Regions from separate parts of the Variovorax sp. GrIS 2.14 genome, predicted to be linked through region 2. Evidence: predicted binding sites of a transcription regulator. Region 2 holds the regulator's gene; each other region holds the start of a gene.
The links. Region 2 encodes sigma-54, which starts transcription at its own class of promoters, with help from an activator protein. Its sites were predicted from a motif close to TGGCANGNAANCTGCTTT; they were not measured.
Positions count from the first base shown of each region.

Region 1: the regulator sigma-54 is predicted to act here: its motif matches at 4,814-4,831, upstream of nirB (nitrite reductase large subunit NirB).
Region 3: the regulator sigma-54 is predicted to act here: its motif matches at 4,711-4,728, upstream of RCH10_RS13980 (CmpA/NrtA family ABC transporter substrate-binding protein).
Region 4: the regulator sigma-54 is predicted to act here: its motif matches at 2,440-2,457, upstream of RCH10_RS11050 (DUF3567 domain-containing protein).

Region 1 covers NZ_JBJXIA010000015.1:64,324-71,622, reverse strand. The annotation lists gene RCH10_RS21075 (protein kinase domain-containing protein) at 1-798, opposite strand, end outside; gene RCH10_RS21070 (formate/nitrite transporter family protein) at 807-1,619, opposite strand; gene nirD (nitrite reductase small subunit NirD) at 1,680-2,021, opposite strand; gene nirB (nitrite reductase large subunit NirB) at 2,042-4,594, opposite strand; gene RCH10_RS21055 (hypothetical protein) at 5,017-5,952, shown strand; gene RCH10_RS21050 (DUF3606 domain-containing protein) at 6,146-6,328, shown strand; gene RCH10_RS21045 (ATP-dependent DNA helicase) at 6,379-7,299, opposite strand, start outside.
Region 2 covers NZ_JBJXIA010000001.1:613,611-620,909, forward strand. The annotation lists gene RCH10_RS02895 (thiol:disulfide interchange protein DsbA/DsbL) at 110-751, shown strand; gene lptA (lipopolysaccharide transport periplasmic protein LptA) at 852-1,598, shown strand; gene lptB (LPS export ABC transporter ATP-binding protein) at 1,595-2,377, shown strand; gene RCH10_RS02910 (RNA polymerase factor sigma-54) at 2,388-4,001, shown strand; gene RCH10_RS02915 (ATP-binding protein) at 4,011-5,801, opposite strand; gene RCH10_RS02920 (class I SAM-dependent RNA methyltransferase) at 5,826-7,115, shown strand; gene RCH10_RS02925 (cysteine hydrolase family protein) at 7,140-7,299, opposite strand, start outside.
Region 3 covers NZ_JBJXIA010000007.1:207,539-214,837, reverse strand. The annotation lists gene RCH10_RS14000 (branched-chain amino acid ABC transporter substrate-binding protein) at 1-1,022, opposite strand, end outside; gene RCH10_RS13995 (alpha/beta hydrolase) at 1,471-2,232, shown strand; gene tsaD (tRNA (adenosine(37)-N6)-threonylcarbamoyltransferase complex transferase subunit TsaD) at 2,195-3,229, opposite strand; gene RCH10_RS13985 (nitrate- and nitrite sensing domain-containing protein) at 3,305-4,591, shown strand; gene RCH10_RS13980 (CmpA/NrtA family ABC transporter substrate-binding protein) at 4,941-6,185, shown strand; gene ntrB (nitrate ABC transporter permease) at 6,196-7,119, shown strand; gene RCH10_RS13970 (ABC transporter ATP-binding protein) at 7,116-7,299, shown strand, end outside.
Region 4 covers NZ_JBJXIA010000005.1:215,684-222,982, forward strand. The annotation lists gene RCH10_RS11040 (aminotransferase class III-fold pyridoxal phosphate-dependent enzyme) at 1-1,120, shown strand, start outside; gene RCH10_RS11045 (ChaN family lipoprotein) at 1,160-1,846, opposite strand; gene RCH10_RS11050 (DUF3567 domain-containing protein) at 2,119-2,430, opposite strand; gene RCH10_RS11055 (DUF3108 domain-containing protein) at 2,541-3,797, opposite strand; gene RCH10_RS11060 (fumarylacetoacetate hydrolase family protein) at 3,869-4,984, shown strand; gene RCH10_RS11065 (VOC family protein) at 5,030-5,443, opposite strand; gene RCH10_RS11070 (DUF2946 family protein) at 5,498-5,869, shown strand; gene RCH10_RS11075 (TonB-dependent receptor) at 5,971-7,299, shown strand, end outside.

The DNA of each region.
Region 1 (7,299 bases), on a different contig from region 2:
CCGTGGCGCCAGCGGCGGCGATATGGCAAGGGCCTGCCGCTGCGACTGCAGCTGCGCGGCGTCGGCGGCCGGGAGTTCGTCGATGCGCAACAGCTGCACGGTGGCATCGTCGTCGCTGCCCTTGTCCCGTGCTGCAGTCGCCAGCAGCCGAGCCGCTTCGTCGAAGTCGTCGCCGCATCGGGCGAGCGCGTCGTGCACGGCTTCCGCGTCCAGATGGGCATAGGCGCCATCGGTCGCCAGCAAGTAGATCTCGCCGACCTCGGCGGCCCAGTCGCTGTAGTCGATGTCGACGTTCGAGTCGGCGCCCAGTGCCCGCCCCAGGTACGACTCGACCGACGACAGGTGAACGCGATGGTCCTCGGTGAGTTGCTCCAGCGCGTGCGGATGCAGCCGATAGATGCGTGCGTCGCCAACGTGCAGCATGTGCACGTCGCGGCCCTTGAAGATGAGCGCGCTGAAGGTGCAGACATAGCCGCTGTCTTTGTCGAAGCGGGCGTCGCTGCGCATCGTCTGCGCGTGCAGCCACGAGTTGGTGGCGCTCAGTACGCGTTGGGCCGAGCGGCGCACCGACCAGGCATCGGAGGTCGCGTAGTAGTCGTCGAGAAAGCCGCGCACAGCCGCCGCGCTCGCGACCTGGCTGACGCGGCTGGAGCCGATGCCGTCGGCCATCGCCACCGCGATGCCTTTGGACGTTCGCAGCGAGCCCTCCGGCAGCATTGCACCATGAAAGTCCTGGTTGACTGACTTGGTACCGGTCAGCGAATGCTGACCGAGCGTGACCCGCAATGTTTTGCGCAAGCGAGGCTTCAGCGCAAGACGCGCTTGGGTGCGGTCTTGTAGTGGGTAGCGTAGAGCGTCAGGCCGACAAAGGTCAGTCCGCCGACCAGGTTGCCCAGCACCGTCGGGATCTCGTTCCAGATCAGGTAGTCCAGCAGCGTGAACTTGCCACCCAGCATCAGGCCGGTGGGGAACAGGAACATGTTCACGACCGAGTGCTCGAAGCCCATGTAGAAGAAGATCATGACCGGCATCCACATGCCGATGGCCTTGCCCGACACGGTGGTCGACATCATGGCGGCGACGACGCCGGTCGAGACCATCCAGTTGCACATCACGCCGCGAATGAACAGCGTCAGCATGCCGGAGGCGCCGTGTGCGGCATACCCCAGCGTGCGGGCCTCACCGATGCCGCCGAGCTTGGCGCCGATGACGTTGGGCGCCTCGCTGAAGCCGAAGGTGAAGATGATCGCCATGAACACCGCGACCGTCAGCGCGCCGGCAAAGTTGCCGACGAACACCAGACCCCAGTTGCGCAGCACGCCGGCCCACGTGGCACCGGGGCGCTTATCGAGCACGGCCAAGGGTGCCAGCGTGAACACACCGGTCAGCAGGTCGAAGCCCATCAGGTACAGCATGATGAAGCCGACCGGAAACAGCATCGCGCCGACCAGCGCGTTGCCGGTGTTGACGGTGATGCTGACCGCGAAGGCCGCTGCCAGCGCCAGGATGGCACCGGCCATGTAGGAGCGAATCAGCGTGTCGCGCGTCGACATCAGCAGCTTGGATTCACCGGCATCGACCATCTTGGTCACGAACTCGGCGGGGGCTAGATAGGCCATGGGATTCCTTGAAGCAGAGAGAAAGAAAAATAACGAGAAGAGATCGGGCGGGCGATGCGCTCAGGCCAATGCGACTTGCACGCGCCCCTGTTCGATACGCACCGCATGCGCGCGCACCGAGTACTCCGGGGATTCGATGCATTCGCCGTTGCGCAGGTCGAAGTGGTTCTTGTAGAGCGGCGACGCGACGACGATGCGATCGCCCAGGCTGCCCACCAGCCCGCGCGACAGCACGCTGGCCCGCGACTTGGGGTCGACGTTGTCGATCGCGAAGAACTGCCCTGCCTGGCCGATGTGGAAGATCGCGACATGCACGCCGTCGACCAGCGCGCACACGCCGGTGTCGGGCAGGATGTCGGTGGCCGCGCACACGGCAGTCCAGTGGAAAGTTTCAGTGGTCATGGTGAGATGTCCTCGGATGTTCAGGCGCTGGCGGTGGCGGTGGAGTTGGCGGCGGAGGTTTCGGCCTCCGCTTTGCGCTCTTCGGCACGGGCCGGCCGGATCTGGCCGCGCTCTTCGACGAACACGATGTGCTCGTCCTTCTTGTCGCTGTTGACGAAGGAGCGAAAGCGCTGGCGCGTGGCCGGGTCGTTGACGGCCGTCTTCCACTCGCACTGGTAGGTGTCGACCACGTGCTGCATCTCGGCTTCGAGTTGGGCGCCGAGCCCCAGCGTGTCCAGAATGAGCACGTCCTTCAGGTAGTCGAGCCCACCTTCGAGGTTGTCGCGCCAGGTGCTGGTGCGCTGCAGCCGGTCGGCGGTGTGCACGTAGAACATCAAAAAGCGGTCGACCAGCCTGACCAGCTCGGCCTTGCTCAGGTCGGACGCGATCAACTCCGCGTGGCGCGGCTTCATGCCGCCGTTGCCGCACACATAGAGGTTCCAGCCCTTTTCGGTGGCGATGATGCCGACGTCCTTGCTCTGTGCTTCGGCGCATTCGCGGGTGCAACCCGACACGCCGAACTTGATCTTGTGCGGCGTGCGCAGACCCTTGTAGCGGTTCTCCAGTTCGATCGCCATGCCCATGCTGTCGTCCACGCCGTAGCGGCACCAGGTCGAGCCGACGCAGCTCTTCACCGTGCGCAACGACTTGCCATAAGCATGGCCTGACTCGAAGCCGGCCGCGATCAGTTCTTCCCAGATCGGCGGCAGCTGTTCGACGCGCGCACCGAACAAATCCACGCGCTGGCCGCCCGTGATCTTGGTGTACAGGCCGTACTTCTTTGCGACCTGGCCGACGGCGATCAGGCCATCGGCCGTGACCTCGCCGCCGGGCATGCGCGGCACCACCGAATAACTGCCGTCCTTCTGGATGTTTCCAAGGAAATAGTCGTTGCTGTCCTGCAGGCTCGCCAAGTCTTTCTTCAAGACGAAGTCGTTCCAGCACGACGCGAGGATGCTGGCTGCGGTCGGCTTGCAGATATCGCAACCCAGGCCCTTGCCGTGTTGGGCCAGCAGATCACCGAAGGTCTTGATCTCGCCGACGCGCACCAGGTGATACAGCTCCTGGCGCGAATACGCGAAGTGCTCGCACAGATGGTTGTTGACCGCCATGCCGCGCTTTGCCATCTCCATCTTCATGACCTGCGTGACCAGCGGCACGCAGCCGCCGCAAGAAGCGCCAGCCTTGGTGCAGGCCTTCATGCCGGCGGCGGTGCTGACGCCCTCGCCCACCGCCGCGCAGATCTGACCCTTGCTGACGTCGTTGCACGAGCAGATCTGCGCGCTGTCGGGCAGCGCCTCCACGCCGAGCCCGGGCCTGGCCTTGCCGTCGCTCGACGGGAGGATCAAGAACTCCGGATCGGCCGGCAACGTGATGCCGTTGAGCGCGAGTTGCAGCAGGGTGCCGTACTCGGCGGCATCGCCGACCAGCACCGCGCCCAGCAGTTGCTTGCCGTCTTCGCTGACCACGATCTTCTTGTAGATCTGCTTGTGCTCGTTGATGTACTGGTAGGCGCGCGACTTGGGCGTCTTGCCGTGCGCGTCGCCGATGCTCGCCACGTCCACGCCCATCAGCTTGAGCTTGGTGCTCATGTCGGCGCCGGTAAAGGCGGCGTCGTCCTGCCCGGCGATGTGCTTGGCGGCCACGCGCGCCATGTCGTAGCCCGGTGCCACCAGGCCGAAGGTCTGGTCGTTCCACGCCGCGCATTCGCCGATGGCGTAGACGTTGCGGTCGCTGGTGCGGCAATGGGTGTCGACCGCGATGCCGCCCCGCGCGCCGATCGCCAGCACGCTCTGCCGCGCCAATTCGTCGCGCGGACGAATGCCTGCGGAGAACACGATCATGTCGGTCTCCAGATAGGTGCCGTCGGCGAACACCATGCGGTGCCGTGCGGTCGCGCCGTCGACGATCTCGACCGTGTTGCGGCCGGTGTGCACGTGCAGGCCGAGCGCCTCGATGCTGTTGCGCAACGCGCGGCCACCGCCCTCGTCGACCTGCACCGCCATCAGGCGCGGGGCGAATTCGACGACGTGCGTTTCCAGGCCCATGTCGCGCAGCGCCTTGGCGCATTCGAGTCCCAGCAAGCCGCCGCCCACGACCACGCCGGTCTTTGAGCGGGCGCCACATTCCTTCATCGCTTCCAGGTCTTCGATGGTGCGATAGACAAAACAGTTGGGGCGGTCGCGGCCGGGCACCGGTGGCACGAAGGGCGACGACCCCGTGGCCAGCACCAGCTTGTCGTAGTGCACCACCTCGCCGTCGGCGGTGGTGACGGTGTTGTCGCGGCGCTCGATGGCCACTGCGCGAGCCGCCAGTCGCAAGGTGAAGCCGGTGCGCTCGAAGAAGCCCGGCTCGACCAGAGACAGATCTTCAGCCGTCTTGCCGGCAAAAAATTCAGAGAGATGAACCCGGTCGTAGGCCGGGCGCGGCTCCTCGCACAACACCGTGACCTGTGCATCGGCGATACCGAGCGCATGGAGCTGTTCGAGAAATTTGTGGCCCACCATGCCGTGGCCAATCACTGCGATTTTCATGTCGTGTCCTGCACGCAGCCGGTCCGGTGAAAGGGAGCGGTGGCCGACGCTGTCAGGACAGAGTCGACACGGCCCCCGCTCGCTGGATGCGGATGCAAATCGGGTTGGAACAGACGAACAGTCGAGCATCGATGCTCTCAGTTCGTTCGGATCCCGCCGCCATTGGCGGAGGCAATATGTTGGCCGCGGCGACGGTGCCGTCGGAACACTGATGGACATCACGCAACATCCATGCCGGCCTTTTTGCGCGATGAGTCTTCTGAATGCCGAAGGCATGCGCTGTTCTGGCGCGTGAATCCTTGGTTTGGTGCACCGGACAACTTGGCAGGAACTCGTTTGGCGTGCGACAACATCGGCAAAATGCGCAGCTCGATAGCTCAAAAGGAATGACTGTGACTCCGACGACCCGGCCTCTTGCCCCCTTGACCACTCCGAACGCTTCGACCACTTCATCCATGTCGGCGATGACCGTGGCCGCCGCCATCCTGGCGCTCTGCGCAGGTTGCGGCACGCGCTCGCCGGCACCTGCCAACGCGCCTGCATCGACTGCGCAGGCTGCAGCTGCACCAGCGCCCGCCCGCGCCGCGCCAGTGAAGCCAGTGCGCGAAGGCATTGAATACGCAGCGCTGTCGGACCTCATCGGTGAAGGCACCGGCAAGCAGGTGAAGCAGGACCTGGTCGGCAAGTCGGTCAGCGTCGACCTTGCCAAAGCCACCGGGCACAACGTGCCTGCAGGCGCGTATGCGGTCGACAGCACCGACCAGACCTTTTTCGTGTGCCGATCGGTCGCGCCCGGCTACACGGGCGGCGCCGTCACCGCCAAGGTCCGCGACTACCGCTATCTGCCCCGAAGCAAACAGAAGATCGTCGACCTCGACCGCTGCGCACCTGAAGTCGCTGCAGTCGCCGCGCCGATTGCGGCCGCGCCAGCGCCTGCTGCTGCGGCGGCCGCAGCGCCTGCGCCCTACGCTGGAGGCGCCAAGCCCGGCATCGATGCCAAGGGGAACGTGACGGACTCGTCCAAGGTCGAGGCCGGCAGCGGTCGCACGGTCAAGGGCTTGAACGACTACGAAGGCGAAATCACCGGCAACCCGGCACCCGGCAGCAAGTTCACCAAGCTCCAGATCGGAATGCCCTTGCGACAGGTCACGGACCTCGCTGGCCCGCCGACCGACCAGGGCGCCTACATGACCGGCAAGGCCTGGATTCCGTTCTATTTCGGCGCCGACCGTCATCGCTTCGAAATGACCTACAAGGGTCAGGGCCGACTGATTTTTGCCGGCGGCGGCATGGGCGATTTCTCTAGTGGCTATCTGATCTGGATCATCCACAACCCCAACGAAGCGGGCTACCGCTAGTCGGCACGCCGGCGCACCGGCCATGGCCGCAGTAGTACAAAAGGCCAAGGAAGCGCAGGACTACGCGGGTCAACGCCTGAAGCAATCTTTTGGGATGTAAGGGCGTTTTCCTGCACGGTCCGTGGCACGCGTCTGTCCTGGGGGCTGCATCGCGCGACTGAAGATTGCGTCCATGCAAACGAAGGAGCAAACCATGACTCAGTCCGATGACATCGTCGTGCCGACAAATCCCGGCCAGGCGGTCGATGTGACCCAGATCGCTGCGGTAGAGCAATGGACCCAGCGGCTCGGGGTAACCGAGGAGGCGCTGCGTCTTGCAGTGGCCGAAGTCGGCACATCCGCAGAAGAAGTGCGAACGCATCTCGGCGTGAGCTGAGCCAAGCGCCGTCGCGCTGCGCGAAGCAGGGCTTCATTGATCGCTCGCGGTCAGTGAAGCTCGATGCGCCACCACGGCGGCAACAGGCACTGCACCTCGGGCAGCGCGAACCGATCGTCGAGCAGATACAACACGCCCGCATCCTGCTCGGTGCGAATCACGCGGCCCGCCGCCTGCACGACCTTGCGCAGGCCGGGATAGAGGTACGTGTATTCATAGCCCTGCCCGAAGCGCTCCTGCATCCGCTCGCGCATCACGTCGTTCAATTCGTTGTGCTGCGGCAGTCCGAGACTCGCAATGAAGGCGCCGACCAGACGCTCGCCGGGCAGGTCGATTCCTTCACCGAAAGCGCCTCCCAGCACAGCAAAGCCGATGCCTTGCCCACCGGCGACAAAGCGCGCGACGAAGGCTTCGCGTTCAGACTCCCGCATGCCACGCGACTGCGCCCACATCGGCACGTCGGGATAGCGCGCGGCCATCGCATCGCACGCACTGTCCAGGTAGTCGAAGCTGCTGAAGAAAGCCAGGTAGTTGCCGGGTCGTTGCTGGTACTGCGCCGCGATGATCTTCGTCAGCCGCTCCAGCGATCGATCGCGGTCACGGTAGCGCGTCGAGATCTGCATTGCCACGCGCACCGTGAGCTGGTGCGTTTGAAACGGCGAGCCGACATCGAGATGTGCGGTGCCTTGCGGCATGCCGAGTGCATCACGATAGAACGCGAAAGGCGCGATCGTTCCGGAAAAGCACGCGACAGACAGCGCACGTTCGAAGCGCGGCTTCAGGAAATACGCCGGGATCAGGTTGCGGATCGCGAAACCGCAGGGGCCGTCAGGATGTGCATCGATCGTGCTTTCAAGTACCGAGTGCTCGCCGAACTCATCAGACAGACGTACGAAGCGAAGCATGTCGAAGAAGAACGGCTGCATCGGGCCGTTGGCCTCGGCCGGGTGATCCGCGAAGTGGTCGGACAT
Region 2 (7,299 bases):
CGCGGCGTGACGCACTGCGTCTCTGCCGCGTTGAATCAACCGGGCGCGGAACTCCGCGCGGCACTTCTGGCTCTTTCAGCCGAACAGGAGCACCTCTTTGATGAAACACATGAACCGTCGTGACTTTTCTCTGGCCGCCACATCCCTCGGGTTGATGTCCGCCGCTTCTCTCTCGCATGCCCAGGTTCAGCCCAAGGCCGGCAAGGACTACATCGACTTGAGCCCCCGCGTCCCGGTCGATGCGCCGGCCGGCAAGGTGGAGGTCATCGAGTTCTTTTCTTACAACTGTCCGCATTGCAATGCGTTCGAGCCCGAGCTCGAAGCCTGGGTCAAAACGTTGCCGAAAGACGCCGCGTTCCGTCGCGTTCCCGTGCCGTTCGTCGGCAACGACGTCGAGCCTAAGCAGCGCCTGTATTACGCGCTCGATGCCATGGGCAAGCTCGACGAATACACGATGAAGGTCTTCAATGCGATCCACACCCAACGCCAGAACGTGAACGGCGACGCGGCCATCATTGCGTGGGCCGAAAAGAACGGCCTCGACAAAGTCAAGTTCACGGAGGCGTTCACCTCGTTCGGCGTGGTGAGCAAGGCCAAGCGGGCGACGCAAATCACCGAGCAGTACAAGGTGGCCGGTGTGCCTGCTCTTGGCGTGGCAGGGCGGTTTTACGTCGACGGCGAGCTCGCCGGCAACATGACCAAGTCGCTGCAGGTCGCCAACTACCTGATCACCGAAGCGCGCAAAGGTTGAAGCTGTCACACGCGTTTTTTGAGAAGCCCGCTTCGGCGGGCTTTTTCGTCAAGGTCGTGTCAGTTGGCCGCATACAATGCGCAGCAAGTTTCGTGCCTCTATGACCCTGCGCTCAAAATCCCCCCTTCGCTCCTTTCGTTCTGCTTTCGCGATCACCTTTGGTGCATTGCTCGCCTTGGCACTCGGCACCGGCCTGCCGGCGCATGCCGAAAAGGCCGACCGACTGAAGCCGATGAACATCGAGTCGGACGCGCTGCGTTACGACGACCTGAAGCAAACCAGCGTTTTCACCGGCAAGGTGTTCGTCACCAAGGGCACGATCGTGATTCGCGGCGCCCGCATCGACGTGCGCCAGGACCCCGAGGGCTACCAATACGGCGTGGTCACGCCCGAGCCGGGCAAGCTGGCTTACTACAAGCAAAAACGCGACGCCCCGGGCGACGAGTGGACAGAGGGTGAAGCTGATCGCATCGAATACGACAGCCGCGCCGACAACGTCAAGTTCATCGGCCATGCCGTGATGCGGCGGCTGATCGGCACCAAGGTCAACGACGAAACCACCGGCCCGCTGATCGTCTACGACCAGAGCAACGACACCTTCACGGTCAACGGTTCGACCTTGCCGCCGGACGCCAGCGTCGCGGCCGGTGCTTCGGGTGGTCGCGTCAGGGCGGTGCTCACGCCGCGCGCTCCGGCGTCGGCAGCCGGTGGCGCCAAAGCGGCTCCGCCTGCGGCCGGTCCGGGCTCGGGTTCCAGTGCCGCGCCGGCCACGACGGTGCCCGCCACCCCCGCTGCAGGCTCCGGCCTGCGCCAGAGCACCACGCTCGGCGGAGAACCGCGCAAGTGATCGAAAACGCAGACGCGATCGACGTCGGCAGCCGCCTCGAAGCGCGCGGCCTCAAAAAGACCTATGGCAGCCGAACGGTCGTCAAGGATGTGTCGCTCGGCGTGCAAAAGGGCGAGGTGGTCGGGCTGCTCGGCCCGAACGGCGCCGGAAAAACGACCTCGTTCTACATGATCGTCGGACTGGTTCGCGCCGATGCGGGCGAGATCACCATCGACGGCGAGCCTATCGCGCACATGCCGATCCACAAGCGCGCGCGCATGGGTCTGAGCTACCTGCCGCAGGAAGCGTCGATTTTTCGCAAGCTCACCGTTGAAGAGAACGTGCGGGCCGTGCTCGAGCTGCAGCTAGACACCGACGAGTCCGGCAGGTCGGTCCCGATATCGAAGGCACGGATGGAAGAGCGGCTGAGCGAGCTGCTGAACGACCTGCGCGTCGAACATTTGCGCAACTCGCCGGCGTTGTCGCTGTCGGGCGGCGAGCGGCGGCGGGTCGAAATCGCCCGTGCGCTCGCCACGCAGCCGCGCTTCATCCTGCTGGATGAACCCTTCGCCGGCATCGACCCGATTGCCGTTATCGAAATCCAGCGAATCATCAGTTTTCTCAAAGAGCGCGGCATCGGCGTGCTGATCACCGACCACAACGTGCGTGAAACGCTGGGCATCTGCGATCACGCTTTCATCATCAGCGACGGGCAAGTGCTGGCACAGGGCACGCCTTCGGAGATCGTCGACAACGCCGAGGTACGACGCGTCTACCTCGGCGAACACTTCCGGATGTAGAGCGCGCAGGATGAAGCAAGGCCTGTCGCTGCGCGTATCGCAGCACCTCGCGCTCACGCCGCAACTGCAGCAGTCGATCCGACTTTTGCAGTTGTCCACGCTCGAGTTGAGCCAGGAAGTCGAGCAGATGCTCGACGACAACCCGTTCCTGGAGCGCACGGCCGAAGAAGCCGCACGCGAAGAGTTCGGCATCGACGTGTCCGACGCGCCAGCGCCGCGCGAAGAGCACGACAGCGACCGCCAGAGCGAGAGCGACGGCGAGTTCGCGCCCAGCGCGCTGGCGACCAGTGCCGACGGCGCGAGCACCACCACGACCGCCAGCGAGACCGAAGCGCCGGCCGCCGAGATGTCCGACCAGGAGCCCGACTGGGGCGGCGACGGCACGGTCGAGATGACGCCGGACGATGGGGAATGGGGCGGCGAGGCGCCGGCCAGCAGCAACAACCTCGGCCCGAACGACGGCAGCGAGCGCACCGACGCCACCGAGCTCGCGCGCAGCCAGGAGTCGCTGCAATCCTTCCTGCACCGACAGGCACTGAGCCTGCGGCTGAACGAAAACGACCAGGCCGCACTGCGTTTTTTGATCGAATCGTTGAATGACGATGGCTACCTCGAAGACTCGTTGCCAGCGCTGGCATCGGGCCTCGCGGGCGATGACAACGACCAGTTCGACGGTCTCGTCCACCACTTCCAGGTGGCGCTCGGCCTGCTGCAAAGCCTGGAGCCGGTCGGCGTCGGCGCACGCGATCTCGGCGAATGCCTGGCGATCCAGCTGAAGGCGCTCGCCCATGAGAACGAGACGGCCGAAGAAAAGCAGATCCGCAAGACTGCGATCCTGATCTGCAAGCAGCCGATGGAGCTGCTCGCGCGGCGCGACTTCAAACGTCTGGCCACGCTCACACGCAGCAACGAAGAAGAAGTGCGCAGCGCGCTGCAGGCGATCGCCAAGCTGGAGCCCAAGCCGGGCCGCCGCTTCGTCGATGTCGAGCGCAACATCGTGGTGCCCGACGTGATCGTCACCCGCACCGGTCGTGGCGCGACGCTCAAGTTCCGCGTGATGCTCAACCCCGACGTGATGCCGCGTCTGCGCGTGCACGACATCTACGCCGGCGCGCTCAAGGCGCACAAGGGCGAGGGCAGCCAGGCGCTGTCGCAGCGGCTGCAGGAGGCGCGCTGGTTCATCAAGAACATCCAGCAACGCTTCGACACCATCCTGCGGGTGAGCAACGCCATCGTCGAGCGGCAGAAAAGCTTCTTCGTGCACGGAGAACTCGCCATGCGCCCGTTGGTGCTGCGTGAGATCGCCGACGAGCTGGGCTTGCACGAGTCGACCATCAGCCGCGTGACCACGGCCAAGTACATGTCGACGCCTTACGGCACGGTCGAGCTCAAGTACTTCTTCGGTTCGGCGCTCGGAACCGAGACCGGCGGCAATGCATCCAGCACGGCAGTGCGAGCGCTCATCAAGCAACTCGTGAGCGCGGAGAGCATCAAGAAGCCGCTGTCGGACAGCCAGATTTCCGACATGCTGAAAGAGCAGGGGATCGAATGTGCGCGGCGCACCGTCGCCAAGTACCGCGAAGCGCTGCGCATCGCACCGGCGAATCTGCGCAAGGCGCTGTAAGGCTTCGGTTTACCGCCGCGCCTGCAACAAAATCCCGCGCAGCTCCGCCGGCTGCACCGGCTTGCGCAACGCATGCCAGCCACGCTCGCGGGCCAGGTGCAGCGTCGCTTCATCGATATCGGCCGAGATCAGCGCGATCGTGAGCGACGGCTTTTGCAGTTGCAGGCGTCGTGCCAGGTCGATACCGTCGAGCTTGCCCGGCAAGCGGATGTCGCACAGCGCGACGTCGATGGCCTGCAGGTCGGCGAGCGCCAGCGCCTCGGCCGCGCTCTCGTAGATGCGTGGCAGCGCCTGCCATTGGCGCAGCAGGGCCGCGAGGCTGTCGGCCACCACGGCGTTGTCTTCGACCACCAGCACCGCCAAGCCGGGCGCCAGCGGCATGGCGTCGAGCGCTGCGGTGCTGGTCGCCGCCGCGGTCGCGGCGCGTGCCGTGCGGTCGGGGTGCGCATCGCGAGGGGCCGATGGCAGCGTGAAGCCGAACACCGAGCCGCGTCCCGGCAGCGACCGCAGCGTGATCTGGACCCCCAGCCGCATCGCCAGGCGCCGCACGATGGCCAGCCCTAGGCCGTGCCCACGCTGTAGATTGCGCTCCACGTTCCCGACCTGCTCGAAGTCGCCGAACACCCGCTCCTGCGCTTCGCAAGCGATGCCGATGCCGCTGTCGCGCACCTCGATGCGCCAGCCGCCCGGCCGGCGCCGACAGGCCAGCAACACGCGGCCATTGGGTGCGAACTTGACAGCGTTGTCGACCAGATTGGCGACGATGCGGCGCAGCGCCACCGTGTCGGTCCACACGATGGCTTCGGCCGGGCAACGCACCCGCACCCGGCCGCTGCCTGCCTGCCGTGCGAACTCGTTCAGCAGCGGTGCGAGGGCGACCGCGGTCAACGTGAACGGGTCGGCAGCGGCCTCGATGCGACCGATTTCGAGCAGCTGGTTGGTCAAGCCTTCGAGCGCCTGCTGTGCCCGTGACAGCGCATCGACGGAGCCTTGCACCACGGCGGCGCTTTCGCCGGCGCGCAGTTGCTGCCGCAGCACTTCGGCCTGCAGGCCCATAGCCATCACCGGCTGCCGCAGGTCGTGGTTGGCGGCTGAAAAGAACCGGAGACGCTCGGCCTGCGCCTGTTCCGACGCGCGCAGGCCAGCCAGCGCCTGCACGCGCAGCGCGCTCTCGTTGTGGCGCAGGCTGATGTTTTCTTCGAGCTGGCGCGAGCGCTCCGACACCAGGTTCCACACCATCGCAAGCAGGCCGATGCCGAGGACCGCCGCCGTCACCATCACCGGCTGGCCGTAGGTGAGGCTCATCACGATCATCGGCACCAGCAGCAGCGAGATCGCCAGTTGCATCGCGGGCGTGTGATACGACACCGAGAACGCCGACGACAGGGTCATCGCCATGATGACGACGGCCAGCAGCAGTTGCACCACCGGGTCGGTCGGACTGAACAACAGTACGCCTGCCGCACCGTGCGCGGCCTCGTGTACTGCGATGCGAAAGGTGTGCAGGCGGAGCGCAGGCTGCAGGTTCTCGGGCGTCAGCGAGCTGGGCAGCACTTGCGGAAAAAAGCCGCGCCATGCGGTGCTGGCGGCGATCATGGTGATCCAGATAAGCGCGTGCGATACCGAATACTGCCAGGCGAAGAGGGCTGCAACGCCGCAGTCCAGCAGGAACTGCACGGCCAGCATCGGTCCGGTGGGCTGGGCGCTTAGGCGCAGCACTTCGCACTGCACTGCAAAGCGCACGGCCGGCGACGGAGCGGCCTGTGATGAGGGCGACGCGGGGGCGGACGGGGAACTCATGAGCACGGCCACTATAGTGGGCGGGTGAACGATCTCTCTCTCTTTTTGCCTTGCGCCGCCGGCGTCGAGGAACTCCTGGCGCAGGAAGTCCATGCGCTGACCGGCCGTGTCGGCCAAGACCTGCTGACGCTGCGCGGCGGCGTGCGGGTCCGGGCCGAGTGGCGCGACGCCCTCAAGCTCAACCTGCACAGCCGCCTGGCGCAACGCGTGCTCATCGAATTGGCGCATGCGCCGTACCGCAGCGAGAACGATCTCTACGCCATTGCCAGTGGCGTGGCGTGGGAGATCTGGTTCACGCCGAAGCAGACTTTCAAGATCGAGACCACTGCGCAGCACAGCCCGCTGCAGAGCCTGAACTTCGCGACGCTGCGCATCAAGGACGCGATCGCCGACCGCTTTCGCGCCAAAGCCGGCGGCGTGCGGCCGAGCATCGAAACGCAGTGGCCCGACTGCCGCGTCTTCGCGCATCTGACCACCGACGACTGCACGCTCTACATCGACACCAGCGGCGAGCCGCTCTTCAAGCGCGGCTGGCGACAAGACACCGGAGATGCGCCGCTGAAGGAGACGCTGGCCGCGGCCATGCTGGCCGCCAGCGGCTGGTGGAACCCCGAAACGGGCGAGGTCGCAACCCAACCCTTGTACGACCCCTGCTGCGGCAGCGGCACGATCGCCATCGAGGCGGCGCAGATCCAGTCGGGCATTCCGGCGGGCTGGTTGCGGTCGTTCGGCTTCGAGAAATTGCTGGCGTTTCAGCCGCACGTGTGGGCGGCGATCAAGGCCGCGGCTGAAGAGGCCGGCGCTTCGCACGAGCCGGGGCCGGCCAACATCTTCGGCTCCGACGTGGCGCACCGGATGGTCGATTTCGCCGAGCGCAATGCCGAGCGCGCGGGCGTGGCCGACCGCATCGAGTTCCGTGGCGGTGACGCGTTGCAGCGTATGCCGCCAGTTGACGTTGGCACCACTGGAGGCGTCATGGTCGTGAATCCTCCATATGGCGAGCGCATCGAAGTCGGTGGCATCGCAGGCGCGGACAGTGCAGCCAACACCGCGCGGTTCGGCGCACGCGAGTCGGCGCAGACCGAAGGCGGCGATGCCAGCGGCGACTTCTTCCCGCAGCTCGCCAGCCACTGGAAAAAGAACTACGCCGGCTGGACCGGCTGGGTGCTCACGCCCGACCTGCAGTTGCCCAAGCGCATGCGCCTCAAAGAGTCGCGCCGCGTGCCGATGTGGAACGGGCCGATCGAGTGCCGGCTGTTCAAGTTCGACATGGTCAAGGGCTCGGCGCGCACGCCGAAAGCGCCGGTGACCTGAGCCACCTGGAGGCACCGGAACGCGTCAGGTGCCGATGCGTAAATCGTCCGTCGACACTGCTGTCACGCGCGGCCCGAAGCTGCTGATGTTGGTAAGTGTGTCGTTGTGGTGCCGGATGACTTGTTGCGGCGTCAGCCCCGCATTGCCTTCGGTCGTGTGTGCGTCGGACACCAGCACCACCGGG
Region 3 (7,299 bases), on a different contig from region 2:
GCCAGCGCTTCGATCATCAGTTGCATCCGCATATGCACATAGTCATCGGTCGGATTCGGAAAGCGCTGCCTGAACGCACGGTAGAACGTTGCCGACTCCGGCGTCGGCACATTCGGCAGCCAGTCCGCAACGGCGAGCACGCGGCCGACGCCCGCATCCCCGATGGCGGCCGGCGCACCGAGTGCGTTGCCATAGAACGTGTAGAACTTGCCCTCGTAGCCGACCTCGCGCGCCGCCTTCACCAGCAAGGTGAGGTCATTCCCCCAATTGCCTGTAATCACCGCTTGTGCCCCACTCGACTTGATCTTCACCGCATAGGGCGCGAAGTCTTTCACGCGGCCCATCGGGTGCAGTTCATCGCCGACGATCTGCACATCGGGGCGCTGGACACCCAGTTGTCGCCGGCTCTCGCGCAACACGGCCTGGCCAAAGCTGTAGTCCTGCCCGATCAAGTAGACACGCTTGACGTCCTGATCGTCTTTCACCACGTCCATCAGGGCAGCAACGCGCATGTCGGCGTGCGCATCGAAACGAAAGTGCCAGAAGCTGCAGCGCTCGTTGGTCAGCGCCGGATCGACCGCCGAATAGTTGAGGAACAGCACGCGTTTCGAAGGATCGCGCTCGTTGTTCTTGTCGATGGCATCGACCAGCGCTGCCGCAGTGGCAGACGAGTTGCCCTGCATCACAATGCGAGCGCCGTTGTCCATGGCCGCGCGCAACGCCGACAGTGCTTCTTCGTTCTGGCCCTTGCTGTCGTAGCGATCGAGTTGGAGCATTCGTGCACCGCCCGGCAGCGGGATGCCACCGCGTGCGTTAACGCGTTCGACAGCCCACAGCAGGTTGCGAGAGACGGCTTCGCCGGTGTTTGCGAACGGGCCGCTGAGGCTCTCGATCAATGCGATACGAATCGGTGCCGGAGACTGCGCGCGAACCAGCGAAACAGCCGACAGCAATGTCGACGCGCATAGCGCCAGCGTGCTGAATTTCAAGGCCTTGCGACGCCAAATAAAGCGGGAGTTCATTGTCTTGAAACGCGTGGCGCGGTGCCTGGATAAAGTGGCAAGCGGCACTCTTGAATTGAAAGGCCGCGCAGTGTACGGGACACACGTTTCTTGCCCCCGCCGTTCACACCACCCGTGGCTTTTCTCCCAGTGCGCCTGTTCAGCGGTGCCCGTCGCCCTGGCAACGTCGAATAAGACAAACTGGAAAATTGCGCCCTGCTTTTACAGCTCGGAAAATTGTTGCCTGTGAACAACGTCACAGAGCTTCAAATCAAGTGATCTCGGGGTCTTAGCCCCTCACTAAACGCGTCAGTGACTTTTTGTTTCCGACCTTTTTTGTTTCCGAACTCACAATTAGTGCGAAGAACATCACGAAAGTTGATGTTTTTACAGACTTTTCTCTTACATCGGCGCGAGCACGTTCAGCGGGCCTTCAGGTTTGCAACGGTTTGCGACTATCGGGATGACGATGGAAACGCACTTGAAATTGGTCAATGGCAATACGCCCTCAGACACCCTCCTGGTGTTCTTGCCGGGAGCTTTTTTGCAACCCGACGCGTTCGAGCGTGAGGGGTTTGTCAGCGCTGTCCAGGAACGCAATCTGGCGGCGGACGTTTTGTTGGTCGACGCCAACGTTTCGTACTACTACGACCAGACGTTCATCGAGCGCCTGCATACCGACGTGCTCGCGCCACAACGCGCTGCCGGATACAAATCGCTCTGGCTGGTCGGAATCTCGATCGGCGGTTTCGGCGCGTTGATTCATGAGCTGGCCCGCCCTGGTGCCGTCGAAGGCATCGTGGCGCTGGCGCCATACCTCGGCCGACGCCCGCTGGGTGCGGAGATTCATAAAGCCGGTGGTCTGCGCGCTTGGAAAGCCCCGACAGGCCCCGCGCCCGACGAGGAAGTCGACCGCCAACTCTGGCCTTGGCTGCAGCAATATGCCAGCGCGAAATCTGCCGAAAAGCTGCCGCCGCTCTACCTCGGCTTTGGCTTGGCGGACCGCTTCGCTTCAAACCACCGGCTGCTGGCCGATGCGCTGCCGCAAGACCGCGTGTTCACGACGGAAGGCGGACACGACTGGCCGCAATGGTCGCAACTCTGGCGCAAGGTGCTGGATGTGTTGCCGCTGCCTTCCAGCGTCGGTGCCGACGTCGGCGCTCGACCTGTACCCCGCGGCGTTCCGGCCCACGCTACGTGGTCAGCGACGCCATTGGCCATCGCGGCTTGACGTCGAAGGCGTAGCGCTCGCTCGCCTCTTCCAGCCCCGACTGCAGCCGCATGGCCGCAGCCATGGCAATCATCGCGCCGTTGTCCGTGCACAGATGCAACTCCGGGTAGTGCACTCGCACGCCGCGCTTCGCGCACGCCGCATTCAGCTGCTCGCGCAATGCGTGGTTGGCACCTACGCCACCTGCCACCACCAGCCTGTCGAGTCCGCTTTGCTCCAGTGCAGCCATTGATTTCTTCAGCAGCACTTCGACGATCGCAGCCTGTGTCGACGCCGCGAGATCGGCCTTGCGCGTTTCCAGTTCGCCTCCCAGCTTTTTCGCTTGGGTCATTACGGCGGTCTTCAGCCCCGCGAAAGAGAAATCGAGGTCGCCACTGTGCAGCAGTGGCCGCGGCAGCTTGAACGCCATCGGATCGCCCTGCTCTGCCAGCTTGGCCAACCACGGGCCACCGGGATAGGGCAAACCCATCAGCTTGGCGCTCTTGTCGAACGCCTCGCCCGCCGCATCGTCGATGGTTTCGCCGAGCAGCTGGTAGCGACCCACGCCGTCGACCCGCATCAGTTGCGTGTGACCGCCCGACACGAGCAGTGCAACGAAAGGAAATTCGGGCGGATCGGCGCTCAGGAACGGTGAGAGCAAATGCCCCTCGAGGTGATGGACGCCGAGCACCGGCTTGCCCAGCGCCGCACCCAACGCACAGGCCACGCCCGCGCCGACCAGCAGCGCGCCCGCCAGCCCCGGCCCCCGGGTGTAGGCGACGACATCGATCTCTGCGAGCGAGCGCCCGGCCTCGGCCATGACGCCCTGCGTCAGCGGCAGCACGCGCCGGATATGGTCACGACTCGCCAGTTCGGGGACCACGCCGCCGTAGGCCTGGTGCATGGCGATCTGGCTGTGCAACGCATGCGCCTGCAACATCGGCAGTGCCGTGCCCTGCGATTCGACCAGCGCCACGCCGGTTTCGTCGCATGATGATTCGATTCCCAATAAAAGCATCCAGCGAGTTTAGGGTGGTCCCCATACCGGGGCACGGATGTTGCTGGATGCCCGTCAGTTCCTATTGCCCCACACATGAATTCAGGATTGAGCTTTCTGGTCGCAGCCAGGCGATGCGAAATCGATGAGCTAGAGCAGCTGGCGCGTACCAGCGAACTGGTCAGCACCATCGGCCGGCTGGTTCACGCGCTGCAGCGCGAGCGCGGGCTTTCCAACGTCCTGCTCGCCTCGCAAGGACGTCGCTTCGCGGCGCAACGCAGCGCCCAGATCGGTGAATGCGGACGCTTCGAACGCGAGGTTCGGGTCGGGTTCGACTTCCTCGAGAGCGAAGGCCGGCGTGCGGGCAGTGGCACTCGCCTGTTCAGCCGCATCGCCTGGGTGCTGCCCGGGCTGGACGCCCTTCCCACGCTGCGTCGCCGCATCGGTGCGCTGGAAACCAGTGCTGCAGAAGCGACAGCGGCCTTCGCGAAGCTGATTGCCGGCCTGCTGGCCGTGGTGTTCGAGGCGGCCGACGGCGCCACCGACCCAGAAATTTCGCGCCTGTTGGCGGCGATGTTCAACTTCATGCAGGGCAAGGAGTTCGCCGGCCAGGAGCGCGCCTGCGGTGCCGCGGCTTTTGCGACGGGACAGAACGATCCGCTGCGCCAGCAGCAGTGGCTTCAGCTCATCGCCGCGCAGGAGCGCTGCTTTCACGTGTTCGCCGACTTCGCCGGGCCGGCAATGAGCCAGCTCTGGCGCGAGCGCGAACCGGACGCCGAACTCGCCGAACTCGAACGTTTGCGCCGAATAGCATGCGCCGCGCCCGCCGGCGTGCCGCTCGACCCCGAACTCAGCGCGGTCTGGTTCGACTGCTGCTCACTGCGCATCGACGCCATGAAGGATGTCGAAGATCGGCTGGCCGCGGATTTGCGCGACCTGTGCCGCGACAAGACGCTGCAGGCACGCGGAGAAGCAGAGTCGTACGAGGTCCTGCTCGAGCAACTGGCCGGAGAGCCTGACACAGCTGCCACCGCTTTTTTTGACGAACCGGGCGCCGAGCCTGGCCCGCAAGTAGCCGTTGGCGGACTCACTTCCGCCGCAGCGCCGTACGGCCATCAGCTCGAACGCTCCATTCTCGAGATGATGCAGGAGCAGGCGCAACGCCTCCAGGCCATGAGCGACGAACTCGACGCCGTACGTACCGCCCTGAACGAACGCAAGCTCGTCGAGCGCGCCAAAGGCTTGCTGATGGCGCATCGTCGACTGACTGAGCCCGAGGCGCACCAGATGCTTCGGCAAACCGCGATGAACCAGAACCGGCGGGTGGTCGATGTCGCCGAATCAGTGCTTTCTATGGCCGACTACCTGCCCATCGGCAGCTGAAATGGTGCATTGCACAAACGAAGTGCGAAATTGCAATTTCGGATGAAATCTTCTCCGAAACCAATCTCAGCCTAGCTTCAATGCTATCGATTGAGTAGCAATCACGGTGGCCGCAATGCTGGCACGCTGCTTGCACTCAGCTCTCACATAGACCAACGACGGTCTCCAGGCAGGCGACATCCAATGGCGGGTGTCGCCGACCCAACGGACAAAGGCGTCCTTATCTGCATGCGCTCGCTTTCGAGCGGCACATGCGCGGTGAGGACGCCTTTTTTGTTTTTCGCTTTGCCTTTTGTCTTTGTCTTTTGGCCTTGTTCATCCTTTTCATTTTTTCGGAGTTCGCCCCTCAATGACCGATCTGCTTAAAACGAAGCTCAGTCGCCGCAAGATCTTGCAAGCCGCCGCCCTCGGCGCGGTCGGCCTCGACCCGGCTTTGCGTGCCGCCGTCTGGGCGCAAGGCTCCGACAAACCCGAGAAAGAAGAAGTCAAGATCGGCTTTATCCCGCTGACCGATTGCGCCAGCGTCGTGATGGCATCGGTGCTCGGCATCGACAAGAAGTACGGCGTGAAGATCGTGCCGAGCAAAGAGGCCAGCTGGGCCGGCGTGCGCGACAAGCTGGTCAATGGCGATCTGGACTTCGCCCACGTGCTCTACGGCCTGGTCTACGGCGTGCACCTGGGCATCGCCGGTCCCAAGAAGGACATGGCCGTGTTGATGACGCTCAACAACAACGGACAGGCCATCTCCCTGAGCAAGAAGCTGGCTGACAAGGGCGCGGTCGACGGCCCGTCGCTCGCCAAGATGATGGCCAGCGAAAAGCGCGAATACGTCTTCGCGCAAACCTTTCCAACGGGCACCCATGCGATGTGGCTCAACTACTGGCTAGCGGCCAACGGCATCAGCCCGATCCAGGACGTCAAGTCGATCGTCGTTCCGCCTCCGCAGATGGTGGCCAACATGCGCATCGGCAACATGGATGGCTTCTGCGTGGGCGAGCCCTGGAACCAGCGCGCCATCATGGACGGCATCGGCGTCACGGCTATCACGACGCAAGACATCTGGAAAGACCATCCGGAAAAGGTGCTCGGCACCACCGCCGAGTTCACCAAAAAATACCCCAACACCTGCCGCGCCGTAACGGCCGCGATTCTGGAAGCGGGCCGCTGGATCGACACCGGTCTGCAGAACAAAAACAAGATGGCCGAAACCATCGCCGAAAAGAGCTACGTCAACACCAGCGTCGACGCCATCAACCAGCGCATCCTCGGCCGCTACACCAACGGCATGGGCAAGAGCTGGGACGACCCCAACTACATGAAGTTCTACAACGACGGCGCGGTCAATTTCCCGTACCTGTCGGACGGCATGTGGTTCATGACCCAGCACAAGCGCTGGGGTTTGTTGAAAGAGCATCCGGATTACCTCAAGGTCGCGACGGAGATCAACCGCATCGACCTCTACAAGCAGGCCGCCACGGCCAGCAAGACGCCGGTGCCCAAAGACACGATGCGCACCAGCAAGTTGATGGACGGCATCGTCTGGGATGGCAAAAACCCGAAGGCCTACGCCGACGGCTTCAAGGTTCACGCTTAAGGAGCACAGCATGGTCAGCGCCGTCTTTCACTCTCCGCTCGACGCTTCCGCCGCAGTCCCGCTGCCGGCGAATGCGGCCGTCGCAACAAGCCCGGTGCGTGCGCCCGCTGCGACCCCCAGTGGCTCGGCATCGGGCGTGCGCAAGCCGCTCGACCTGCGCAAGTTCTGGATGCGCGTGCTGCCGCCGCTCGCGGGCTTCGGCATCCTGGTGCTGATCTGGGAACTGATCGCCGTACGAAGTGCCGGCACCTTTCCCGCACCGTGGGAAACCTGGCTGCAAGCGGTCAAGGTTTTCAGCGATCCGTTCTACAGCAACGGACCCAACGACCAGGGCGTGGGCTGGAACGTTCTCGCATCGCTGCAACGTGTCGCGGTGGGCTTCGGCCTGGCGGCGGCGGTCGGCATTCCGGCGGGCTTCGCGATCGGCCGCTTCGAGTTCCTGGCGCGCATGTTCAACCCGCTGATCAGCCTGCTGCGGCCGGTGTCACCGCTGGCCTGGTTGCCGATCGGCCTGCTGGTGTTCAAGGGTGCCAATCCTGCGGCCATCTGGACCATCTTCATCTGCTCGATCTGGCCGATGGTGATCAACACCGCCGTCGGCGTGCAGCGCGTGCCGCAGGACTACATGAACGTCGCCAAGGTCTTGAACCTGAGCGAGTGGAAGATCATCACCAAGATCCTGTTCCCCGCCGTGCTGCCCTACATGCTGACCGGCGTGCGCCTGGCCGTCGGCACCGCCTGGCTGGTGATCGTCGCCGCCGAGATGCTGACCGGCGGCGTCGGCATCGGCTTCTGGGTCTGGGACGAGTGGAACAACCTGAACGTGATGAACATCATCATCGCGATCTTCGTGATCGGCATCGTCGGCATGCTGCTCGAATACGCGCTCATCAAGATCGCGACCGCTTTCACGTTCGAAGAGGTGAAGTCATGAACGACGACAAGAAGTTCATCGATATCAGCGATGTCGAACAAACCTTCAAGACCGCCAAAGGCAGCTTCCAGGCGCTGCGTGACATCAACCTCACCGTGGCGAAGGGCGAATTCGTCGCACTCATCGGTCACTCGGGGTGCGGCAAGTCGACGCTGCTGAACCTGATCGCGGGTCTCACCA
Region 4 (7,299 bases), on a different contig from region 2:
CACGCTCGACTACGCCACGGCTTTTCAAGTGAGCAACGACAAGGCGTTCAAGGCCGCAGAAATGATCGCTGCAATGGCGCCCGGCGACCTGAACCGCGTGCTGTTCTGCAACTCGGGCAGCGAAGCGGCAGACACCTCGATGAAGGTTGCGCTGGCCTATCACCGGGCGCGCGGCGAAGGCCATCGCAACGTATTCATCGGCCGCGAGAAGGGCTACCACGGCGTTGGTTTCGGCGGCATGTCGGTGGGCGGCATTCCGGGCAATCGGAAGGTGTTCGGCTCGGCGTTTTTGCCACGCGTCGACCACATGCGCTTTATCCATGATCCGGTGAATCACGCCTACATCCATAACGAGGAACCGGTGTGGAACGAAGATCCGCTGGTCGAGCTCGAGTCGCGCATCCTGCCGCTGCACGATCCGAGCAACGTGGCCGCGATCATCGTGGAGCCGGTGGCGGGTTCGGCGGGCTGGTACCTGCCACCCAAGGGCTACCTGCAAAAGCTGCGCGCCATTTGCGACAAGCACGGCATCCTGCTGATCTTCGACGAGGTCATCACCGGTTTCGGCCGCATGGGCACCAACTTCGCAGCGGACTACTACGGCGTGGTGCCCGACATGCTCAACTTCGCCAAGTGCGTGACCAACGGCGTCATTCCCCTTGGCGGCGTGATCTGCCGCGACAAGCTCTACGACGCTTTGATGAAGACCGACGCGCCGGAGCACGTGGTCGAGTTTTTCCATGGCTACACGTACTCCGGGCACCCGGTGTCGTGCGCGGCAGCCATCGCCACGCTCGAGCTGTTCCAGAAAGAGCAGCTCTTTTCGCGCGCCGCCGAAATGGGCCCGGTGCTGGGCGACGCGTTCCACAGCGCCTTCAGAGGCCTGCCGAACGTCATCGGCATTCGCAGCCTGGGCTTGGCCGCCGCCGTCGAGCTGGCGCCCATCACCGGCCTGCCGGGCAAGCGCGCCTACGACGTCTTTCTCGATTGCTTCCACAAGGGATCGCTGGTCCGGGCCGCGGGCGATGTGCTGGTGATCGCGCCGCCTTACATCGTCGAGAAATCGCACATCGACACGCTGGTCAACACGCTGGCGGATTCGATCAAGAAGTTCGCCTGAGGGGAAGCTGGCGCGGCCAATGCCCCGGCACGGCTTCCGTCAGCCCTTGCGCAAGGAGGCGCAGTAGTCCTTGTCGGGCAGCGCCGGGGTCATCCAGATCGCGTCGTAGCCCTTGGCTTTTCCTGCGCCGCCGGCCTGCAACTGGATCGATCTGATCGACAGATCGGTCGGCAGATGCTGCGCCACGCCGATCGTCTTGGTCGCATGGCCGGCGCCGCTGATGAGCAGCACGGTCTTGCCGGGTTGTCGCACCTTGACGATGGCCTGCGCCATGGCACGGTCGCGTGCGATCTGCACGCGGGTCATCGGGCCGATTTGCGATTCCGGCAACAGGTCGCAGTGGCCGGCGCGGACGGCCGCTTGCTGCGTCTCGCGGCCGCTGTCCGAGAGCTGCGCGTCGAGTGACACATCGGCCATCGCGTCCTTGATGCGAGCCAGCGGCAGGTTGGCGCCGACCACCGGCACGCCGGCGCGCACTGCCACCATGATGGCCGGGCCGTAGTCGTCCCAGCCCCAGGCCTTGTCGTTCCATTTCAAGGCGTCCTGAACCTGGGCTTCGGTCGCGCCGGCCGGGAGCTTGGCCGTGCCGGCACCTTCTTCCGCCATCTCGATAGCGAGCGCGGCCAGCTTGCCCTGCGTCACCAGCGCTTCCACCGCCTCGCGTTCGATGCGGTGATGGTCGGCCGCGTCGTGCTGCTCCCCCAGCAGGATGACGTCGGCGGGCATCAAAGCGTCGATGCGGCGTGCGACGGGGACGTCGGCAGCGACGGTACTGGGAGCGCCGGGGAGCATCGAGCAGCCGGCAAGCCACAAGGCGGCGCCGAACGAGACAACCAAAAGACGAGATGAAGTCCGCAACGAGGCCAGCCATCTAAACCGCAGTGCGGACAAACGAGCCGAAGAATTGAGCGAAAGCATCTGCGAATACTAGCGAGGAGCGAGGAAAGGAGCGCGCGGCTCAATCCATCCTGGCTCAGGCGCCGACTCGACGAATGCTCTCAATGAACGAGCACCGGGTTCTGCGCCAGCTCCGCATAACCCTCGAGCGTGTCTTCGACTTCTTCCTGCGTTGGTGTGTTGATCTGCCAGGCAGTGATCTGTTGCTGGAACAGTTCGGCCCACGAGCCGTCGAGGTAGACCTCTTTGCCCGAGCGCTTGTCGACGATCTCGAAACCGTGGCGCGCCAGCACCGGAAGGTGCGGCGCCAGCGGCTTGTCGCCCTCTGTGGGCTGCACGTGCACGACCGCGTACGCGTCGGAGTCGTACAGCATGTGCGTGGCGGAACTGGAGAGGATGTCGAGAGCGTTCATGAGGGTTAGATAGCAATCAACGCGCCAGTTTCAAGAATGGATCGCACAAACAGGATTTCCGGGCGATTTTCCGGCGCGCAGACTTACACCGACTGGTCTTCAATCTGCGCTCAACCTGGCGGCTTCATCGCAAGTTGTTCGCGCAGCTGCATGTCGGCGAAGTCGCCGTTGGGCTGGGTTTGCTTGATGCGGACTGGCAGGTAGCCGAGGTCCGGCGCCAGCCACAGCTCGATCCGGTCGTCGAACTCGCGACGCGGGCTGCGCGTCAATTTGCGCACCGTGAAATCGCCGGCCGGCAGGCTCAACTTCTCTTCGCCCTCGACATTGAAGGTCCAGATCTCGGCATCGCGCGAGCTGACCGTCTGGACCGAAATGGCGCTGCCGGCCGGATAGCGCGCCGGATCGCCGGCCAGCATCGCACCGAGCTGCAGCACCACGCTCAGTCGGTCTTGCGCGCCGGCCAGCAAAGGCACGCTGGGTGCGTTGTTGCTGAAGACCACCTTGCCTTGGTCGCGCACGAAATGCGAGGCGATCTCGGTCTTTCGGTTGTCTGAAAAGCGCTGCGGCTCGATGCCGGTCGGTCCGATCACGCCGCTGCTGTGCTGGGTGCGCAGCGTGCGGAACAAAAAAGTGAGCGCCAGGCGCGCGTCGTAGGCGTTGCCGTCCTGCAGCCAGTCGAGCCGCCCAAAAACCCCCTGCATCGGCGACGCGCCTTGCTGGCCGGTCACGGCGAAGGCGAGTTGCACGGAACCCGGCACGCGCAAGGCCGTCGGGCCGGTCATGGCGCCTTGCGGGCTCGTGCCGCTGCCGGCGTTGCCTGCGGAGGCTGCGCCCCCGGAGCCGCCGGGAGCGCTGGCGGCGGCTTCCGGTGCTGTTGCAGCCGTGGTGTCGGCGGGCGTCGGTTCGACGGCCGGCGCCTTGGCCGCTGGCTCGATCACGGGTTCGACGGCAGGCTGCGGCACGATCTCTACTGGCGGTGGTGGTGGCCGCGGCGTTTCGACAGGCGCGCGTGGCTTGGGCGGCGTGATCGTGCGCGCGGCGCGTGGGTGTACCGGTTTTGGCGCGGACGCTGCTGCGGGCGTGGCTGCTTGTGCGGGCGTGGCAGCAGAACCAGCAGCAGGCTCCGCACTCGGCGGCGGCGCGATCACGATGGTCCGCGTGCTGAACTTGCCCGCCAGCGGTGCCGGCTGTGAGCCGACGGCCATCGGCGTCAGTCCGAGCAGCGCGAGGTGGACGAGGGCGACCGCCAGCGTCACCACCACCAGCGCGCGCCAGGGCGGCCGCGGCAGGTCGGGCAAGGGAGGAGCGGTCAACGACGACATGACGAATGGAGTAGGGCGCAAGGCAGCAGGTTCACCTTGTGTCATGAGCTCACTCGGTAAACTGCCGCCGCCAAGACAGTTTCTTCAGTTTCCCAGATTAGCAAGCCGCCACCATCATGAAACTCGCCACCCTGAAGGACGGCTCCCGCGACGGGCAGTTGGTCGTCGTCTCCCGTGACCTCACGCTCGCCCACTACGCCACCGGCATCGCCAGCCGGCTGCAGCAGGTGCTCGACGACTGGGGCTTCATGAGCCCGCAGCTGCAGGACCTGTACGACGCGCTCAACCAAGGCCGCGCACGCCATGCGTTTCCGTTCGACGCCGCGCAGTGCATGGCGCCGTTGCCGCGGGCCTACCAATGGGCCGACGGCTCGGCTTACCTCAACCACGTCGAACTGGTGCGCCAGGCCCGCAACGCCGAGGTGCCCGAAAGCTTCTACGCCGATCCGCTGATGTACCAGGGCGGCAGCGACGACTTCCTGGGCCCGATGGACGAGGTGCCGGTGCCCAGCGAATCGATGGGCATCGACTTCGAAGCCGAGATCGCGGTCGTCACCGGCGACGTGAAGATGGGCGCGAGTCCCGAGCAGGCGCTCGACGGCATTCGCCTCGTGATGCTGGCCAACGATGTCAGCCTGCGCAACCTGATTCCTGCCGAACTCGCCAAGGGCTTCGGCTTTTTCCAGAGCAAGCCGGCCACCGCATTCAGCCCTGTGGCCGTCACGCTCGACGAGATCGGCACTGCCTGGCAAAACGGCCGCGTGCACCTGCGGCTGGAGAGCACCTGGAACGGCCGCAAGGTCGGCCTGTGCGACGCCGGACCGGAGATGACCTTTCACTTCGGCCAACTGATCGCGCATATCGCGAAGACACGCAACGTGCGCGCCGGCAGCATCGTCGGCAGCGGCACGGTGAGCAACAAGGGCGTCGAAAAAGACGGCCGCATGGACTGGCCGAAGGGCTATTCGTGCATTGCAGAAAAGCGCTGCATCGAGACGATTCAAGACGGCGCGCCCGCGACCGATTTCATGAAGTTTGGCGACACCATCAAGATCGAGATGAAGGGGCTGGACGGCAAGTCGCTGTTCGGCGCGATCGATCAGGAGATCGTGATGGCGGGGGAGGTGGCTGTGGCGAAGGTCAGGCGTGGGGCGAAGTCGCTGGCGGATGCGGGTGAGGCGAGCGAAGCTGTGGCGTCAGCGGCGAGCGCTACCGATCCTGCAAAAGACTAACCCGCGGCCGCAACGAACACGGCCTTTGTCCGATCGTTCGGCGCTTCACTTGTCGTAGACAGTGGCAAGCGAGCGAAAGCCCTTGACCTCGATCGGATTGCCGAACGGATCGCAAAAGAACATGGTCCATTGCTCGCCTGGCTGGCCTTCGAAGCGAACCTGCGGTTTCAGCACGAAGTCGGTCTGCGCCGCTTCGAGCCGCGCTGCCATCGCCTTCCAGTCGGGCAGTTCGAGCGCCAGGCCGAAGTGGGGCATCGGCACCATCACGTCGCCGACGCGGCCGGTGTTGGTGGTGGCGAAAGGCTCACCCAGATGCAATGAAATCTGGTGGCCGAAGAAGTCGAAATCGACCCAGGTGTCGGTGCTGCGGCCTTCGGTGCAGCCGAGCACGCCGCCATAGAAGCGACGGGCGACATCGAGGTCGCGCACATGAAAGGCCAGATGAAAAATGGTGTGCATGAGAGGTCTCGATCGCTGGAAAGCGGAGTGTGCCTCAAGCCATAATCGCAACCGATGTTCACCCCGCGCCGCCCTCGCTTCCACGTGCAGTTTCTTGCGCGCCTGGTGCTGGCGTGGTTTGCGCTGTCGCTCGGCGTGGCCATCGCGTCACCCATCGTCAACCCGCAGGCGATGGAACTGGTGTGTTCGAGCGCCGGCGCGTTCAAGGTCGTTGTGCAAACCGACGATGGCGCGCAAGACCTGGGCAGCATGCATATGGATTGCCCGCTGTGCATGATCGCTGGTGCGCCGCCGCCTTTGCCGGTGGTCGCGGCCATCGCGCTTGCGTTGCCGCTCGGCCGGGCGGTGCAATCGATTCCGGCCGCGCGCATCGCCGCGGCCACTGCCGCGCCGCCACCGGCGCGCGCGCCGCCCGCTTTCTCCTGATCCTCTTGTCGATGTCGTAGCGCGCTGCGCCCGGAGAGGGTGCCGCGCCGCCGCCTTCCTTGCAATGGAGCGTCGCCTCGTGGCGACGTGGAGAATTTCACTTGAACAAGACCCTTCTTTCGCTCGCGCTCGGCGCAGCGTTCCCGTGGCTGGCGTTGCCGGCTTTGGCGCAAAACGCGGTGCCTGTCTCGAAACCTTCCGCCCCACCGGCAGCATCCGCGGACGAAACCCCCGAGCGCGTGAAGTCGCTCGGCGTCGTCACCGTCACCGGTGGCCTCCCAACCTCGCTGCCCACGCAGATCCCGACCACCATCGAGGGCGTGACGCGAGAAGAGATCGAGACCCGCATCAACGCGACCGACAGTGAAGACGCGCTCAAGTATCTGCCGAGCCTGTTGGTGCGCAAGCGCTACATCGGCGACTACAACCACGCGATCCTGTCGACGCGCGCCTCCGGCACCGGCAACAGTGCGCGCTCTGCCGTCTATGCCGATGGCATCCTGCTGTCGAACTACCTGGGCAATGGCATCGCCAACGGCACCAATTACGCGCCGCGCTGGGGGCTCGTCACACCCGAGGAGATCGAGCGGGTCGACGTGATGTACGGGCCTTTTTCGGCCGCCTATCCGGGCAACTCGGCGGGTGCGGTGGTCGACTTCGTCACACGCATGCCGACCAGGCTCGAAGCGCACGTCAAGGCCGGCTACTCGTCGCAGCCCAACGACCTCTACAGCACCAGCAAGACCTTCAACAGCTGGCAGACCAGCGCATCGCTCGGGAGTCGCAGCGGCGAGAACAACGAGGGTCCGTGGTCGTGGTGGGTCGACATCAACCGCACCGACAGCCATGGCCAGCCGCTGACCTTCACCACAGCCACGCTGGCCTCTGGCGTGGCTGGTACGCGCGGCACGCCTGTCGCTGGCGCGGTGGCCGGCCTGAACACCACCAACACGCCGTGGTACATCCTGGGTACCGGCACGGCGTATCACACGATCCAGGACCACGCCAAGATCAAGTTGGCCTATGACTTGACGCCGACCATCACCGCCAGCTACACATTGGGCTATTGGCAGAACACATCGGAGGGCCGCTCGGCTAGCTATCTGAACAATGCGGCTGGCTTGCCGGTTTACAGCGGCCCGGTCAACATCAACGGCCGCAGTTTCACGTTGGCGCCGACGGCCTTTCCGCTGACCAACGACAGCCAGACCCACACCATGCACGGCCTGTCCTTGAAGAGCCACACGCAGGGCGTGTTCGACTGGGAGGTGTCGGCCAGCCTGTACGACTACTCGAAAGACCAGCAGCGCGCACCGACCGTCGCATTGCCGCTCGCCGCTTTCGGGGGTGCCGGCACGCTGCAAGACCAGGGCGACGGGCGCACCGGCTGGAACACGCTGGCGGCCAAGGGCACGTGGCGCCCGCAAGGC